Regions from separate parts of the Sneathiella sp. D3-11 genome, predicted to be linked through region 2. Evidence: riboswitches for the same ligand, from Rfam matches in the RefSeq annotation. Region 2 holds a riboswitch; the other holds the start of a gene.
What was found. A riboswitch is a leader RNA that binds a small molecule or an ion and turns the genes downstream of it on or off. The one in region 2 is predicted to bind glycine.
Positions count from the first base shown of each region.

Region 1 (6,163 bases), 1.1 Mb from region 2:
TTCGGGCCGGAACCGCATCCACCTTATAGCCGCAAAGCGCCGCCGTTGCCGGATTTGTACCATGAGCCGATTCCGGCACCAAAATGCGTGCCCGGCTCTCTCCGTTCGCTTCATGGGCCGCACGGATGGCCATTACACCACAAAGCTCTCCATGCGCACCAGCGGCTGGGGACATCGCAACCGCTGGCATACCGGTAATTGTCTTAAGCCAATGGGCCAGACTATCAACCAACTCCAAAGCTCCTTGAACGGTGCTTGTCGGCTGCATGGGGTGCAGGTCGCCGAGTCCGGCAAGCCGGGCAACTTTTTCATTGATTCGCGGATTATGCTTCATAGTGCAGGACCCCAAAGGATAAAATCCTGCGTCGATCGCATAGTTTTGTCGGCTAAGCCTGACAAAATGCCGGAGGACCTGTGGTTCCGACAAATCGGGCAGTCCAATGGATCCTTTCCGCTCAATCCCGCCAAGGCGGCTCTTCACGGGCTGTGGGTCGGCCATATCGACACCAATTCTACCCGGAACGCCTTGTTCAAATATCAGAGGTGATTCAAGGTCGAGACCTTTATTTCCAGTATAAGTTTTAAGCGATGTCTCGCCTTCGGAAACTGCCGTCGGTTGCGTCGGGCGTCCTTTATTATTCAGCATTAGAGCACCTCCTTCAACGCAACGACAAATTCATCCATATCCGAAGCCGAGCAAGTTTCAGTCGCCGCGACAAGAAGTAGATTCGTCATCTCCGGGTCATCCGGGATGAGGCGGGACACCGGTACGCCCCCAAGTATGCCCTTCTCACCAAGCTTTTCGACTGCGCTTGCTGCATTCATCGGCAGGCGAAGTGTAAATTCGTTGAAAAAGCTGTCGTTGAGAATCTCCACACCATCGATCACCTCGAGCTTTTCTGCAAGCGTGACGGCCTGTGAATGATTGAGTGAGCCCAGCTTCGTCAAGCCGTTCTCACCTAGAAGGCTCATATGAATCGTAAAGGCAAGGGAGCAGAGGCCGGCATTCGTACAAATATTACTTGTCGCCTTTTCACGGCGGATATGCTGCTCCCGCGTGGAGAGGGTCAGAACGAACCCACGCTTGCCATCCTGATCCACAGTCTGACCGCAAAGCCGACCTGGCATCTGCCGAACAAATTTCTGCCGCGTCGCAAGAAGACCTACATATGGTCCACCGTATGAAAGCGGCACGCCGATTGACTGCCCCTCCCCTGCGACAATATCCGCGCCCATTTCTCCGGGAGATGTGATTGCGCCCAGCGACACCACTTCGTTCACCGCAACAACAAGGAGAGCACCCGAGGCGTGACATTTTTCCGCAAGCACGCTCAAGTCATGAAGTCGACCGAAAAAATCCGGATTCTGTACAACTACACAGGCTATATCCGATCCAATGTGATCGTCGAAACTCTCCTCGCCCGAAACAGCGGATGGTAGATCGATTGTCTCAAACTCGGTAAATTGCAGCGTTGTATGGGTAACATCGCGGTAATGAGGATGCAGATTGCCGGAGATCACCGCCTTTTTTCGCCGTGTCACCCTGCAGGCCATCAAAACAGCCTCCGCACAGGATGTCGCGCCGTCATACATAGACGCGTTCGCGACTTCCATCCCCGTGATCAATGCCACTTGAGTCTGAAATTCGAACAAGGCCTGAAGAGTACCCTGACTGATTTCCGGCTGATATGGCGTATAAGCCGTCAAAAATTCGGAGCGCTGGATAATATGGTCCGCAACAGAGGGAACGTGATGCTGATAAGCGCCTGCTCCCAAAAAACAGGGGACCGAATAGGGCGAGAGATTCTTTGCCGCCAGTTTCCGGAAATTCTTCTCAACCACCATTTCACTTTCATGAAGCGGCAAATCAAGCAAGCCCTCAAGACGGGCTTCTTCCGGGATATCGGTAAAGAGATCGTCAATCGATCCAACACCGATTTTCGTCAGCATTTCATTCCGTTCCCGGTCGGTATGCGGCATATACCTCATTCGTCGAGACCTTCGATAAATGTTTTATAGGCGGCTTCATCCATCAGGTCGTTCAATTCCGCACTATTCGTTACGCGGACTTTAGCAAACCATCCGCCTTTCATAGCATCCTCGTTGACCACGGTTGGCGCGCCTTCCAACTCAGCGTTGACATCAACGATTTCACCGCTCACCGGGGAATAAACTTCTGATGCTGCTTTCACGCTTTCGACTACTGCGAGTTCATCTCCCTTGGTAATTTCATCGCCTACCGTCGGGACTTCGACATAGACCACGTCGCCCAGCTGCCCCTGAGCATAATCGCTGATGCCGATCGTCGCCACGTCGCCTTCGAGCAGCACCCATTCATGATCTTCTGTAAATTTGTAAGACATTCATTACTCTCCAGTGAAAAATTATCCTCGATAATAGCGCTGCTCGACGAACGGCATTTTCGCAACCACGGCGGGGCGAGACTTACCTCTGACAAGCAAATTTATTTTCGTTCCAACGGCTGAAAAATCAAGTGGGACATAGCCCATCGCGATGGGAATTCCAAGGCTGGGAGAAAACCCACCAGACGTAATTTCACCGATGGTCTCTCCCGCTTCATTTGTAATTACCGTATGTTCGCGTGCAGGCGCACGACCTTCAGGTAAAATACCCACGCGTTTCATCGCCGGTTTATTCGCGATGTCGGCCTGAATAATATCCGCACCGGGAAATCCGCCCTCAATGCGGCGGCGCTTGCTGATCGCCCAGATCAAACCGGCCGAGATCGGCGTTGTCACTTCGTTAAGGTCGTGGCCATAAAGGCACAGCCCCGCCTCCAGACGGAGCGAATCACGTGCGCCAAGGCCAATTGGCATTACTTCGGTTTCGTCCAACAGCTTCCGACATATCTCCTCTGCCTGATCATTCGGGATGGAAATCTCGAATCCGTCTTCGCCCGTGTATCCAGAACGGGTCACGAAACAGGGAACACCATCTATTTCAACTTCGCGATAGTTCATAAAAGACATAGCGACGACTTCCGGTGCATACCGCGCGAGGACGTCGACTGCTTTTGGACCTTGCAGAGCGACAAGAGCTCTATCAGTCAGCTCTGTGACCTCAGCCTTACCTGCAAGCCCGCCTGTCAGCAGCGCGATGTCCTGTTCCTTACAGGCGGCGTTCACAACAACGAAGAGATCATTCTCTCGCCGGGTGACGATAAGATCATCCAGAATGCCGCCCTGATCATTTGTGAGAAAGCTATAGCGCATCTCGCCCGCCGAAAGCGCCTGAATATCCCCAGGAATAAGTGCCTCGATAGCTCCCGCAGGATTTTCGCCCGAAATAACCACCTGCCCCATATGGGAAACATCGAAAAGCCCGGCCGCCTCCCGGGTATGCAAATGCTCATTCAGAATACCGGCAGGATATTGCACAGGCATGTCGTAGCCCGCAAACGGCACCATCTTGGCGCCGAGTTCGACATGCAAATTGTAAAGGACGGTTTTTTCGTCGACGAAGTTTCACTCATAGGACAACCCTGGTTGCGGACAAAAGCCAAATTCTCCAGCAAAAACCCGCTGGATTGACCCCCTCTGTCCTATAACCTGAGAGAATTGACGATGTTGGCAACTGCCATATCGCTTACCCCTTCGGTGAAATTACATACGTAATTTGCTTTCCAGAGTTTCATCCCCCTGCGGTCCGGTTGCCTGAGAGTTTCCGGGGTGGTTGCTCCTTCGGCGATGGCTCATAACGACCATCTCTCCCGCGGGGATCGACTGAATATCCGCGCGATAATAATGTCGATTTAAGAATAGTCAAACAACTATTGGCCTCACGCCCGTAATTAGCTCTGCAATTCCAACTGCTCACGTGTGAGCTGAAATCCGATGATAATTACATAATCCCCCCGGTCTTAAGGCCGGTCAAGGGGATGCGTTGTTCCAGTTCTTCCTGAACAGTGGCACGACGACGTCCTTCCTCAACCTCGACCGGGCTATAGAAAATTTTCTTGGCGATAATCTCGCCCGTTCTTTCCGCTATAGCGACAAAAAAAGGAAATTCCTCTGTCTGGCTGGTCGCAGCCGGTCCCTTGGTCGCCCCTATGCGCAGGATGAGCTCAACAACAACGGCTGTGTCATCGTCCACATACTGGCATTGGCCACTAAATGGGGCGATGATGCCTTCAAATTGAACGTCAACAAGGTCGCGCCCCTCCCCTTCACGAAAGATAGTGATGGTCTCTGCACCGGGTAGCACTTCCACCCGTGGGCAGGGAAGTGGTGGTTTAGAGCTGCCGAAAATGCTGAATATATCTGTATCGACACTACCGCTGCAAGCTGATGTAATTAGCAGTGGAACAGTCAGAAAACATGCGCGTAAAGATGTATTTATGAATTTGAGACTAGGCATAATGTTAATGTACCGGCGTATAAGGAACTAAAGAGTATTTTGGACGCTATCGCAAACGGCAAGACACCAGCCTGCATATGTCCAAAGAAATACAGATTTTCGGACGACGGCGCAATTGTTGCCATCATCATTTGAATTTACCTCGCCTAGATATGGCATTACCCTTGAAACTGTTGTATGAGTTCGGCAAATCTAGGATGGTCCAGCGGAATTAGCAAGTTTTCACGGTCCGCAGGAATATTCTATGAACCAATTCAGGCTTGGAAGCAATTATGGATAGATCAGAACGGACATTGCTATTGGCGGCGCCGCGCGGTTTTTGCGCTGGCGTGGACCGTGCGATCCAAATTGTTGAAAGAGCCCTCGAAAAATATGGCGCGCCGGTCTATGTCCGCCATGAAATTGTGCATAATCGTTTCGTTGTCGAAAGCCTCGAAAAGAAGGGGGCAGTCTTCGTTGACGAACTGGCGGATATACCAAAAGACGTTCCTGTGATTTTTTCAGCCCACGGTGTCGCAAAATCAGTACCGGCCGAGGCGGAAAACCGCAAAATGTTCTATATCGACGCTACCTGCCCGCTTGTCAGCAAAGTGCATCGGGAAGCGGAACGCCACGAACGGGACAATCATGAGATTATCCTGATTGGTCATCGCGGTCATCCTGAAGTAATCGGAACGATGGGACAACTTGCCGAGGGTCAGATCAGCCTCATTGAAACGGCGGAAGAGGCAAGATCCTTTACCCAAAAGCAGGTTGGGAAAAGCTTGGCTTATCTCACTCAAACAACACTTTCCGTTGATGAAACAGCAGAAATTGTTGGCATTCTTAAGAAGCGCTTTCCGTCGATTGAGAGCCCCAGAAAAGAAGATATTTGCTACGCAACAACCAATCGTCAGGCAGCCGTGAAAATTCTTGCCGAGCGCTGTGACGGGATGCTGGTTATCGGCGCGCCAAATTCCTCCAATTCGATGCGTCTAGTTGAGGTGGCGGAAAAGTCCGGCTGCCGTCAAGTAGCCCTTGTTCAACGGGCCTCGGATATTCCTTGGGACAGTCTTCAGAACGCATTCACAATTGGCATCACAGCCGGAGCATCCGCCCCCGAAACACTTGTCGAAGAGGTGGTCGAGGCCTTCTCTCAACGATTCAGCATTACGGTGGAGGAAATAGTCACCAATCAGGAACAGGTGGTTTTCAAGATGCCCAAAATTCTGGAACCAGAGGCCATGAAGTAGTTTATGGCAGTATATACTGACATTTCCGACGATGAGCTGGATGACATGCTGGATCAATATGATCTGGGTCAGGCGCTGTCGTGCAAAGGCATCGCAGAGGGCGTAGAAAATTCCAACTATTTGCTCCATACGGAAGCTGGCTATTACATCCTTACACTTTATGAAAAGCGGGTAAATGCTGAAGATCTGCCGTTTTTCTTAGGACTGATGGAGCATTTGGCCGCGGGCGGTTTTATGTCGCCCCGGCCCATTGCTGCGAAAGACGGCAGCAGCCTAAAACAGGTTGCCGGGCGTCCTGCTGCAATTATCGAATTTCTTGATGGTCGCTCAGTCAAACGGGTAACGCCACAGCACTGCAATCTTCTGGGACAAGCATTGGCGCAGCTTCATACGATCGGCAGTGATTTCAAGATGACGCGTGTTAATACACTCTCCCTGTCGAGCTGGCGGCCTTTGTATGAAGCCTGCATGAAAAGCGGCATGGGCCAATCGGATGCGCGGATTTTTCCTGAAATTGAGGTGGAAATCACATTCCTCGAAAATCACTGGCCAAC
Region 1 covers NZ_CM147911.1:2,480,562-2,486,724, reverse strand. Annotated here, with positions in the region: gene gcvPB (aminomethyl-transferring glycine dehydrogenase subunit GcvPB) at 1-646, opposite strand, end outside; gene gcvPA (aminomethyl-transferring glycine dehydrogenase subunit GcvPA) at 646-1,989, opposite strand; gene gcvH (glycine cleavage system protein GcvH) at 1,986-2,363, opposite strand; partial or broken gene gcvT (glycine cleavage system aminomethyltransferase GcvT) at 2,385-3,467, opposite strand; glycine riboswitch at 3,556-3,649, opposite strand; glycine riboswitch at 3,653-3,743, opposite strand; gene AC0L73_RS12680 (hypothetical protein) at 3,862-4,224, opposite strand; gene ispH (4-hydroxy-3-methylbut-2-enyl diphosphate reductase) at 4,650-5,609, shown strand; gene thrB (homoserine kinase) at 5,613-6,163, shown strand, end outside.
Region 1: it holds a riboswitch for glycine, as region 2 does, so the genes downstream of both, gcvT (glycine cleavage system aminomethyltransferase GcvT) here and AC0L73_RS07220 (L-serine ammonia-lyase) in region 2, are expected to answer to the same signal.

Region 2 (6,163 bases):
GAGATGACCTGACGCATTCTGGCGCGTTTCACTACTGTCTCGGGCTGTAAGGATGGCCCTTCAAATGCTTCATCCAGGTACTGAGTTATTGCGCCTGTTTCATAAAGAGTAAAATCACCATGTCGGATGGCCGGCACGCGATTGAAGGGATGGATGTCGATATAATTGGCCGATGCATCTTCGGCGAAGGGGTTAATCTCATGCGTTTCAAGCGCGATTCCCTTTTCCAGCATAACAATCCTGACTATTCGGGAATAAACGCTATACTTAAAACTGAATAGTTCGACATTTTTTTTAGCATTTTGGCGACCTGTTGATAGCGTGCGTTCCATCCGCTCCATCTTGCGTCGACTTGTGTCTGAAACACAAGCGAAGTAACTACTTTTCTCTTGCACTTGCAGGCCGACTCGGCGATAACGCGGCACCTTTTATGGTAAGGCACTCAAGGAGCATTCACGGGAAGAATGCTCAAGGATGAGAAAATGGCAATTTCACCTGCGGCGGCGGAAGAAGATCGTCTCGATTATTTCGTTCATAAGGATGGGTTGACCTTCGCAGGGACTCATCTGATCGTCGATCTTTGGGAAGGGGAGGGCTTCAACGATCCCTTGTTGATCGAAGAAACGCTCCGCCATGCGATTGATGCAGCGGGGGCGACCTTGCTGCATTTTCATATTCATGCGTTTGAGCCCGATGGTCTTTCCGGAGTTGCGGTGCTTGCCGAAAGCCATATCAGCTTTCATAGTTGGCCGGAGCGCGGGTTTATGGCACTCGATATCTTCATGTGTGGCAAGACCGATCCTTACAAGGCTATCCCGATCCTGCGGGAAGCGTTTAAACCCGAAACTGTCCAGCTTAATGAAATCAAGCGGGGGATTGTCAGTTGATGGAACTCTTTGATGAGGGGCTGCATTCGGGTGTCAATCTAGCGCTTAATGTGGAAAAGGTTGTCTATCGCGAGAAGACTGAGCTGCAGGACCTCATGATTTTTGAGAATAGCCAGTTTGGACGCGTTATGTCTCTCGACGGCGCCGTGCAGACAACCGAAAAAGATGAGTTTATCTACCATGAGATGTTCGTTCATGTGCCGGTTCTGGCCCATGGCAAGGTTAGTCGCGCCCTGATTATCGGCGGCGGCGACGGCGGCGCGGCGCGGCAACTCATGAAGCATAGAAATATCGCCGTGACCATGGTGGATATCGACCGGACCGTTGTCGAGCTTAGCAAGAAATACATGCCGTCGATCTCGGGTGGCGCCTTTGACGACCCCCGGCTTGATCTGATCATCGCCGATGGATGCAAGTTTGTGCGAGAGACCGATGAGAAATGGGATGTAATTATTATCGACAGCACTGATCCGCATGGACCCGGGGAAGTCCTCTATACACAGGAATTCTATGCGGACTGCAAGGCCCGTCTTGCGAACGGTGGTATTATAATTACGCAAAACGGCGTGCCTTTCGTTCAGGAAGAAGAACTAAAAACGAGCTATGACCGTCTCGGTAGTTTGTTCAAGGATGTCAGTTTTTATCTCGCCGCGATCCCGAGTTATGTCGGTGGAGTGATGGCCTACGGCTGGGCGACGGATGAGCCGGATCATCGAAAAGTGAGTCTCTCCCGCCTTGTCGCACGCTTTGTCGAGGCCGGGATCACGACGGACTATTATACACCGGAAGTCCATCTTGCGGCTTTTGCTCTCCCGCTTCATATCCAGAAGATACTGACGCGCGAAGATTGAGCAGCTAGCACTCCACGACGTTAACGGCAAGGCCACCTTGCGAGGTTTCCTTATATTTGCTGAGCATATCGACGCCGGTCTGGCGCATCGTCTCGATCACCTCATCAAGAGATACCACATGCGTGCCGTCACCGGACAGCGCGAGGCGGCAGGCATTAATCGCCTTCATCGCGCCCATGGTATTGCGTTCGATGCAGGGGATCTGCACTAATCCGCCGATCGGATCGCAGGTCAAACCAAGATTATGCTCCATGCCGATCTCAGCGGCATTTTCCACCTGTTCGTTCGTGCCTCCCAGAACGGCGGTAAGGGCACCTGCAGCCATGGAACAGGCGACCCCCACTTCCCCCTGACACCCCATTTCTGCGGCGGAGATTGATGCGCGTTTTTTATAGATTGCGCCAATTGCTGCTGCGGTGAGCAGGAAATTGCGCGTCCCCTCCTTTGTGACGCCGGGGCAGAAGCGTTGGTAATATTTAAGTACCGCGGGAATTACCCCGGCCGCACCATTTGTGGGAGCCGTCACCACTCGCCCACCGGCGGCGTTCTCCTCATTGACGGCGAGGGCGTAGAGATTAACCCAGTCAAGAACGGTCAGTGGATCGCGGGAGGCGCGCTCCGGATTTTCCATTAAGTCTTGATACAACGCGTTTGCCCGGCGCTTTACCTTAAGGCCGCCCGGCAGGATACCCTCTCCCTCGCAGCCCCTCTTGATGCAGTTGATCATGGCTTCATTGACATCATCAAGGAAGGCGAAGGTTTCTTCCTCACTTCGCCAACTGCTTTCATTGGCAAGCATCATCTCAGCAATGGTGAGGCCGCTTTCCTTGCCCATATCGAGAAGTTCGTCTGCGGAGGTGAAAGGATAGGGTAGCACAATGTTATGACCCTTCGTTTCTGCCCTGTCCCCTTCGTTGTGAGAGACAACATATCCGCCTCCCACGGAGAAATAGTCCCGGCAGAAAAGCTGCGCACCCTTTGCATCATAGGCATAGAACCGCATGCCGTTAGAATGTTCAGGAAGGAGTTGATCTTTCAGGAAAAGGAGACTTTGGTCCTCAAAAAAGGGAATTATACGATGTCCGTTTAGTGAAATTTCCCCGCTTGTCCGTATTTTGTCGATAAGCGGTTGTACTTTCTCCGGATCAACGGAGGAAGGGCGTTCCCCACTTAGTCCAAGAAGAATAGCAATGTCCGTCGCATGACCGGCGCCAGTGAGAGCAAGCGAGCCATAAAGCTCGACCAGCAGACGATCGGTCGAATCAAGTAAATCCTCTGACGCTAGACGATCGACGAAACGCTTTGCCGCCCGCATGGGCCCCACGGTATGGGAGCTTGATGGGCCAATACCGATTGTATAAAGATCGGTTACGCTGATGTTGATATCCAACTGAGACGTTGGGTTAGGCGGTGCAGTTGGCTTTGATGGTACAACTGGCGTAACGTTGCCAAGGCCGGGTTTGGATGGTTTTGTCATTTACAGGCACCTTTTCTCACTCTGGTGAAAAATTCACCAATGCGTTCAATAGATGCCCCCTCTGTCCGGTTACCTGAAAGATTACGTCGACATATCGCCGACTTACCTCTTCGGTGATGCGTTAGCCATGGCCTCAGCATACTCTCCAGAGCCCTCTTTCCTGACGGTACATGTGCCTGAGAGTTTCCGGGGCGGTTGCTCCTTCGGCGCCGGTAAGTCCGGTCTCTCCCATCAGGATAATCAAGGAATGCCAGCATAGTCCGGCAATTCACATAGACCTTAGAGACCGCGCTTTGGCATTGTCAAGTCCGGGCCTTCCGAAATGGATCAACGGGTGCCGTATTTCAAAACCCAAAGGGGTAGCAATGCCGCGACATCAGCGCTTTTTTCATCGAGTTCCACCGCCGTTGTCATCTCATCTTCATCAATTCGCACGATGCGTCCGCCAAATCGGCACATTTCTGGGGAGCCAACGGGCCCGATAATTCCTTCGACAGTTTGATCAAGTATAACATGGTCTGCGATACCGTTTAGCAGCATTCCGTCAAGAGACCAGTTCTCTGTCGAAAACCGAATGCCCTCAATTTCTACGCTGAGGACCGGGTTTGATACGCGAAAGGCCCCACGTTTTTCGAATCTGTTTGCAACAGATTGTGTGTTCATTTCAGCTTGCAGCACGAATAGTCTCCATAAAAATTTATCTACTCATCGAGTATGCAGCCTTTGTGCCAGTATCAAGGGAAAGGTAAAAAGTCTGTATTTCTTCGCTTTTTCGTTCCTTTGAGAGACGGACAGGAGTGATGCGATATAGGTAAGCGGTCAAATTTTCCCGCTCTGTAGGAAATAATAGCCGGGCATATTGGGTCTGGTTTGATGGAAATTATAAGCAATAAAGAGAATCATGTTTTGTGAATCGGGGTGAGATCACATTGTTTTGAGCCCAAATCTGATCTAATGCCGATATCTCTGAATTTTTTTAATGAGCACCCAAAGGTAATAATATTATGTTTTTCAATGATTTTTCGCAATAATGCTGCAGGTGCGAAATAAAAAAATGAAATTTTGTCAATAATGACAATTTGTCATCTTTGAAAAAGCCTGCTAAGAAAATGCCCAAGCCGGGTAACTGAGCGAAAAGATTCAGGCTTGGCTAAATAATTAAAAGGTCGGGTAACTGGGCGCAAGATCCAGACTTAGCTCAACCATCCATAGCCAAGTAACTGGGCGTAAGATCCAGGCTTGGCTATATTTATCCCAGTATCAGGAGTCATCTCGTAAATGACAATGCCGACCGTTCTGGAAGGGCGTCTTTCTCTCCCAGTTATTGCATCACCAATGTTTATTGTATCCGGGCCTGAACTGGTAATTGCTCAGTGCAAGCAGGGCATCGTCGGATCTTTTCCTGCTCTTAATGCAAGGCCGATTTCTCAGCTTGACGAATGGCTCTTTCAGATCAAGTCAGAACTTGCTGACTATGCGGCGGCGAATCCTGACAAGAAGGTCGCCCCCTTTGCTGTCAATCAGATTGTACATGCGTCAAATACTCGTTTGGAGGAAGATGTTGCACTCTGCGTTAAGCATGAAGTGCCGATTATCATCACGAGCCTTCGGGCCCCGAATGAAATTGTTGAGGCGATACATTCTTACGGCGGAATTATCCTGCATGACGTGACTACCATCCGCCATGCCCAAAAGGCATTGGAAGCAGGCGTCGATGGTTTAATTCTGGTTTGCGCGGGCGCTGGCGGGCATGCGGGGCGGTTAAGTCCGTTCGCGCTTGTCTCCGAAGTGCGGCAGTTCTTTGATGGGCCGATTGCTCTTTCCGGGGCCATTGCGAATGGCCGATCAATCCTTGCAGCCCAGGCAATGGGCGCGGATCTCGCCTATATGGGGAGTGCATTTATCGCTACCAAAGAAGCCAACGCGGTAGACGACTACAAAAATATGATCGTTGAAAGCACAGGCGAGGATATTCTCTATACGAACACCTTTACCGGCGTTCACGGTAACTATTTGCGCCCCAGTGTGGAAAAAGCGGGGCTTGATCCGGAGAATTTGCCGGGTGCCGATAAAAGCCGGATGAATTTCGGCAGCGGTAGTACGGGTAAATCGAAAGCCTGGAAAGACATATGGGGTTCCGGGCAGGGAATTGGCAGCGTAAGCGATGTGCCAAGTGTTGAAGAATATGTTGATCGCTTAAAAGAACAGTATGCCCAGGCCAAGGCTGAAATCAATAATAAGGCCATTTAGACTGAATTTTCCCTCACCCTAACGGGTGGGGGTAATTTCTTCAAATTTCCAGCATATTTAAGATTACAGGGTGATGTCGCCGGATCAGCGCCGAACGGTGATTGGCGCGCTGCTACCGGTTGTTTCCCGGATGATATCCCGGATATTAGATGTGCATTTTGCACATTGTGGTGCTGCTCCCAGTGTTTCATAGACATTTGCGATGCGTTGCGCACCTGAGGCGACGGCGCTTTTAATGTCTCTATCAGTCAATCCATTACAAAGGCAAATATACATTCTTCAACTTGTTTAATATTAAAAATGACAATCATTCCTAATAAATTAAGCGCTGTGCGACTAATTGTCAATGGCAAGGGAAGTTTATAGGGCGGGAATTTGCTACTAAGGGGCTAATTTAGGAAACTTGTGACTGAACGTAGTTTTGAAGTCCCATCTTCTCAATTAGGCCAAGCTGGGTTTCCAGCCAATCAATATGCTCCTCTTCAGATTCAAGGATATCGACCAGCAAATCGCGGGATACGTAGTCCTGCTTGCTTTCGCAATCTTTGATGGCCGCTTTTAAATCGACGTGAGCGACATGCTCCATTTTAAGGTCGCATTCGATGATTTCCCCGACGTCTTCGCCAATCATCAACTTGCCGAGATCCTGCAGGTTTGGAAGACCTTCTAAGAAGAGCACCCGTTTGATGAGCTTGTCT
Region 2 covers NZ_CM147911.1:1,394,620-1,400,782, reverse strand. Annotated here, with positions in the region: gene AC0L73_RS07235 (glutathione S-transferase family protein) at 1-332, opposite strand, end outside; gene speD (adenosylmethionine decarboxylase) at 483-887, shown strand; gene speE (polyamine aminopropyltransferase) at 887-1,738, shown strand; gene AC0L73_RS07220 (L-serine ammonia-lyase) at 1,743-3,122, opposite strand; glycine riboswitch at 3,275-3,366, opposite strand; glycine riboswitch at 3,370-3,456, opposite strand; gene AC0L73_RS07215 (hypothetical protein) at 3,543-3,893, opposite strand; gene AC0L73_RS07210 (NAD(P)H-dependent flavin oxidoreductase) at 4,494-5,465, shown strand; gene AC0L73_RS07205 ((2Fe-2S)-binding protein) at 5,550-5,741, opposite strand; gene bfr (bacterioferritin) at 5,860-6,163, opposite strand, start outside.